Regions from separate parts of the Streptomyces sp. NPDC126499 genome, predicted to be linked through region 2. Evidence: riboswitches for the same ligand, from Rfam matches in the RefSeq annotation. Region 2 holds a riboswitch; the other holds the start of a gene.
What was found. A riboswitch is a leader RNA that binds a small molecule or an ion and turns the genes downstream of it on or off. The one in region 2 is predicted to bind cobalamin.
Positions count from the first base shown of each region.

Region 1: linked by a shared signal. The riboswitch ahead of ABTZ91_RS06975 (ribonucleoside-diphosphate reductase subunit alpha) and the one ahead of ABTZ91_RS30905 (prenyltransferase/squalene oxidase repeat-containing protein) in region 2 are both predicted to bind cobalamin.

Region 1 is NZ_JBEOUO010000004.1:50,117-52,989, forward strand. Features, by position in the region: gene ABTZ91_RS06975 (ribonucleoside-diphosphate reductase subunit alpha) at 1-1,485, opposite strand, end outside; cobalamin riboswitch at 1,618-1,754, opposite strand; gene mctP (monocarboxylate uptake permease MctP) at 1,842-2,873, opposite strand, start outside.
Region 2 is NZ_JBEOUO010000030.1:41,844-44,716, forward strand. Features, by position in the region: gene ABTZ91_RS30900 (SCO2322 family protein) at 1-216, opposite strand, end outside; gene ABTZ91_RS30905 (prenyltransferase/squalene oxidase repeat-containing protein) at 252-1,571, opposite strand; cobalamin riboswitch at 1,649-1,782, opposite strand; gene ABTZ91_RS30910 (MBL fold metallo-hydrolase) at 1,864-2,873, opposite strand, start outside.

The DNA.
Region 1 (2,873 bases), on a different contig from region 2:
CTCGGTCGGGTAGAAGTTGATGTCGACGACCCGGTCGAGGAAGGTGACGGCGGTGCGGACGGTCTCGTCGAGCCGCTCCCAGTCGATGTCCGCACCGGCGACGAACGCGCCGAGGTTGACGGAGCCGAGGTTGCACACGGCCGTCTCGCCGTCGTTGGTGACCTCGATGATCTCGGTGCAGAGGTTCGAGGAGTGCACGACGGTGCCGGGCTCGGCGGTCTGGTTCGCGGTCCGGTTGGAGGCGTCCTTGAAGGTCATCCAGCCGTTGCCGGTCTGCGCGAGGGTCCGCATCATCCGGCCGTACAGGTCGCGGGCCGGCATGGTCTTGCGGGCCAGGCCCGCCGCCTCGGCCTTGCGGTACGCGGCGTCGAACTCGTCGCCGTAGAGGTCGACCAGCTCGGGCACGTCGGCCGGGGAGAACAGCGACCACTCGGCGTCCGCGTTGACCCGGCGCATGAACTCGTCCGGGATCCAGTGGGCCAGGTTGAGGTTGTGGGTGCGGCGGGCGTCCTCGCCGGTGTTGTCGCGGAGCTCCAGGAACTCCTCGATGTCCGCGTGCCAGGTCTCCAGGTAGACGGCGGCGGCGCCCTTGCGGCGGCCGCCCTGGTTCACGGCGGCGACGGAGGCGTCGAGGGTCTTCAGGAACGGGACGATGCCGTTGGAGTGGCCGTTGGTGCCGCGGATCAGCGAACCGCGGGCTCGGATGCGGGAGTACGACAGGCCGATGCCGCCCGCGTGCTTCGACAGGCGCGCCACCTGGTGGTAGCGGTCGTAGATGGAGTCCAGCTCGTCCTGCGGGGAGTCCAGCAGGTAGCAGGAGGACATCTGCGGGTGGCGGGTGCCGGAGTTGAAGAGGGTGGGGGAGGAGGGCAGGTAGTCGAGCCGGCTCATCAGCCCGTAGAGCGCGGCCACCTCGTCCACGGCGCGGGTGCTGTCGTCCTCGGCGAGGCCGCAGGCGACGCGGAGCATGAAGTGCTGGGGGGTCTCGATCACCTTGCGGGTGATCGGGTGGCGCAGCAGGTAGCGGGAGTAGAGGGTGCGCAGGCCGAAGTAGCCGAAGCGGTCGTCGGCGGCCGGGTCGATCGTCGCGTCGAGCCGGGTGGCGTGCAGGGTGACGAAGCCGGCGGTGCGGTCGGCGATCAGGCCCTCGCGGTGGCCGACGGCCACGGAGGCGGAGAAGGACACCGCGCCCTGGCCCGCGGCCTCTTCGGCGATGGTGAGGGTGAGCAGCCGGGCGGCCAGCCGGGAGTACGCGGGGTCCTCCGCGATCAGGCCGGCGGCGGCCTCGGTGGCCAGTTCGCGCAGCTCCGCCTCGTCCGAGCCGGCGTGCCGGCCGCGCAGCGCGGCGGCGGCGACCCGGCCGGGGTCGGTGTCCGGGAGGTCGGCGGTGAGATCGGTCAGGGTGCGCAGCAGCGCGGTCCCGGGGCCGTCGTTCGCCGTCTCGGACGGGGTGACTGAGGCCGGATCGGCGGGCGCGATGGTCACGGTGGGGGCTCTCCCTCGGCTCGGCTCGGGGCCAGGGCGGGGGAGGCGGGAGACGGCGCGCCGTAGGCACGGCGGCGCCGCGTCCACCGGCCCACTCCGCGAGGCCCGGACGTCTGTGGCACCCGGTACGGACGGACCGGGCGCACTGTCGGCAGGTCTTCGGACTCACTTCGTACGGAAGCGCATGAAGTACACCGTTGCGGGACAGTTCCGGATTTCCACCGGATTCCCCTGCGGCGACAGCGAGCACGAGCATACATGTGGGGGGCGCCTCTCGTGGCACCCCCCACATGTTGTGTCGTACGACCCAAGTCCTGCAACGATGTGTGTCGTACGACCCGACTGCGCGCTCCGGGTCAGTGCCCGGCGCCCACCTTCGGCAGCTCGGTCACGACGCCCTTGTCGCCCGCGTCGGCGGTGTAGTCGCCGGGCTCCGTCTCGTCGACGCCCTCGGGCGCCTTGACGGCCCTCAGGACGAAGGTGAGGACGACGGTGACGAGGAGGTTGAGGACGAAGGCGGTGAGGCCGATGTAGCCGACCTCGCCGATGCCCGGGATCTCGGCGGAGGAGCCGCCGAAGTGCTTCTGGGTGGGGCTGGCGACTCCGTACGCCGCCACCGTGCCGTAGATCATGCCGGCGGCCCAGCCGGCGAGCAGGGCCCAGCGGTGGAACCAGCGGGTGAACAGGCCGACCACCAGTGCGGGCATCGTCTGGAGCATCCAGATCCCGCCGAGGAGCTGGAAGTTGATGGCGACGGTCTTGTCCATGGTGAGGATGAAGACCAGGGCGCCGACCTTCACCAGGAGCGAGACGATCTTGGAGACCTTGTGCTCCTGCTCGGGTGTGGCGTCCGGCTTGAGGAAGTCCTTGTAGACGTTGCGCGTGAACAGGTTCGCCGCGCCGATGGACATGATGGCGGCCGGGACCAGCGCGCCGATGCCGATGGCGGCGAAGGCCAGGCCGGCGAACCAGTCGGGGAACATGTCCTCGAAGAGCTGGGGGATCGCCAGCTGGGCGTTCTGCACGTTGACGCCCGCGGCGATCGCCATGAAGCCGAGCAGGGCGAGGAAGCCGAGGAGCACCGAGTACAGCGGCAGGATCGTGGCGTTGCGGCGGATCACCTCGCGTCCGCGCGAGGAGAGGGTGGCCGTGATGGAGTGCGGATACATGAACAGCGCGAGTGCCGAGCCCAGCGCCAGGGTGGCGTAGGCCCACTGGCTCTGCGGTCCGGTCACCAGCTGGCCGCGGGGTTTGCCGGTCGCGGGGTTGGGCTCGCTGAAGGCGGCCTCCGCCTTGTCGAAGATCTCGGCGAAGCCGCCGAGCTTGATGGGGATGTAGATGACCGCGACCACGATGACGACGTAGATGAGCACGTCCTTCACGAAGGC
Region 2 (2,873 bases):
GCAGACGCGGGCGAAGTCGGGGGCGGCGGAGGGCCGGGTGGCGTCGCTGGAGTCGCGGCTGACGGCGAAGCGGAAGCCGATGGTGTCGCCGTCCGCGGGCCGGGCGGTCGCCGGGCCCTGCGTGGCGTAGCCCCACGTCCCGCCCGCTCGGCCCTCCCAGAAGGACCAGTAGCGGTAGCCGGCCGCCTCGGCGGGCGAGGCCGCGGCGAGCAGCATCAGTCCCGCCGCGGCGCCCGCGGCCAGCCTGGTCCTCACTTCTTGCGGCCGCTCATGAGGAAGCCGATGCCGACGCCGACGACCATGCCGATGCCGATGATCCACCACACGTCGAAGCCGGACTCGTCCTCGTCGGCGCCGGCGGACGCCTCGGAGTTGTCGGGCGCCTTGGGGGCGGGGCCCGTGGCGTTGAGCTGCTCCAGGAGGTCGACGGCGCCGAAGCTGCGCGGGTCGGTGTCCATGGCGTGCGCGGCGAAGACCAGCTGGGCGTAGGCGGCCGGTCCACCGGTCTTCGCCCAGGCCGGGGCGTTCTTCTCCAGCCAGGCGAGCGCGCCCGCGGCCTCCTTCTTCGCCCCGGCCGCGGCGAGCGCGACGACGGCGTCGGCGGTGTTGCCGTAATCCGGCTGCTCGGCGGTCTCGGTGGCGCCCGGCATCGGCGGGGTGGTGAGGTGGCCGGTCGCGGCGAGCCGGGCGGCGAGGTAGGAGGCGCCGTTGAGGGCGGCCCGCTCGGCGGTCGGCTTCGGCAGGTCGGTGCAGGTGACGGGCTGCTGGGGCTGGGCGCCGCGGGCGGTGATGCCCTTGCCGAGGCCGGCGAGGGTGGCGGCGGCGGTGGCGTCGGCGTTCGCGAACAGCTTGCCGGTCTTGTCGGGCTGGTAGGCGAAGGCTCCCCCGTCGCCCTTGGCGCCGGAGGCACCGCCGTCCTTGTCCGTGTCCCTGGCCGCGGCCTTGTCCGTGTCCTTGGCCCCGGGGTCGGCGCAGGGCAGCGCGAAGGTGAGGAGGGCGTCGTACGGGCTCTTGCCACCGGTGGACTTCACGTCGGCCGGCCGGACGCCGGAGGACGCCAGGGCGCTGATGACGATGGAGGTGGAGTTGGCGTCGCTGGCGCCGCCGGGGACGTAGCTCCAGCCGCCGTCCTTGTTCTGGACGCTCTTCAGCCAGGCGGCCCCGGCCTTGGCGGCCTTCTCCGTCTTCGCCGGGTCGGCGGACTGGCGCTTGACGGCGGTCAGCGCCTGGACGGCGACGGCCGTGGCGTTGCTGTCGAGCATCGTCTTGGCGTCGCAGGGCTTGGCCGGGTCGGGGCGGTACGAGGCGAAGGCGCCGTTCGCGCACTGCTGGCCGAGCAGCCAGTCCACGGCCTGGTCGGCGGGCTGGATGCCGGAGGTGCGCTGGGCGAGGAAGGCGAGCGACTGGCGCCAGACGCCGTCGTAGGTCGGGTCGGAGGTGCCGTAGAGACCGGCCGGGACCTTGGCGGGGGAGGGCGTCGGCGAGGGCGCGGCGGTGGCCGCTGTGGCGACGGTGGTGCTGAGCACGGCACCGGCCGCGAGTGCGGCGGCGGCGCGGCGAACGCTGATCATGGGTCCCTCTCCTGGGGCACCGGACACCGGCGCCCCGACGGGCCCAGCCTCCGGCGCCGTATTCCTCGACGGTGCCGGCGCTCACGTCCCGTACCGGGCGGTCCGACTCCACGCCCAGGGGCGTGTCACGGTTGCGGGGTCAGTGCCGGATTCCCACCGGCTTCCCCCTGTACGGGCATGACGACGGTCGCCCACTCTACCGGCCGGTCACCCGCCGCCCCCGGAGCCGTACGTCACACCGCTCCGGGCGCACCGCCCCCTCGGGCCACTCCGCTCACTCCGCTCACTCCGCTCACACCGCCACGTACGCCACCGGCTCCGTCCCCGCCACCGGTTCCGCCCGCCCCCGCTTCACCAGGTGGCGGACGTGGGCCTCGGCCTCGCTGACGGCGATGGTGCGGGAGCCGTGCGGGATGCGGTCCCAGGGGCGGTTCCACTCCATGCGTTCGGCGAGCTGCCAGGGGGTGAGCGGGACGGCGAGCAGGGCGAGCAGGCCGGTGAGGCGTTCCTCGTGGTGGGCCAGGAGCTCGCGGACCCGGCCGGCGGCGTCGGGGAAGGCGTGCTGGTGGGCGGGGAGCACTTCGGCGGCGCCGAGGCGGCCGACGCGCTCCAGGGAGTCGAGGTAGTCGCCGAGGGGGTCGGTGACGGTGGCGTCGTCGGGGTCCTCGTACAGCCCGATGTGCGGGCTGATGCCGGGCAGCAGGTGGTCGCCGGAGAACAGCCGGCCGTGCCCGGGGAGGCCGGCCGGGTGGGCCTCCTCCAGGTGGAGGCAGACATGGCCGGGGGTGTGGCCGGGCGTCCATACGGCGCGCAGCCGGCGGCCGGCCAGGTCGAGGAGCTCGCCGGGGACGATCTCCCGGTCGGGCAGGGCGGAGCGCAGTCCGGGCAGGGTGCGCATCCGGCCGCCGGCGGCGCGGGCGGCGAGCAGCGGGGCGGTGTGGTCCTCGGGGGCGCCGACGGCGGCGAGCTTGCGCGCCAGGTAGTCGAGCCAGCTGCCGGGGGCGGAGCCGCGGGTGCGGCGGACGACGGCGATGTCGGCGGCGTGCATGGCGATCCAGGCGCCGGACTCCTCCCGGACCCGGCCGGACAGGCCGTGGTGGTCGGGGTGGTGGTGGGTGACGACGACGCCGTGGACGTCCGCGACGGCGAGGCCGAGGGCGCCGAGCCCGGCGGTGAGTTCGGCCCAGGAGTCCGGGTCGTCCCAGCCGGTGTCGACGAGCACGGGCCCGCGGCCGGTGTCGAGGACGTGGACGAGGGTGTGCCCGAGGGGGTTGTCCGGGATGGGCACCCGCAGCGACCAGA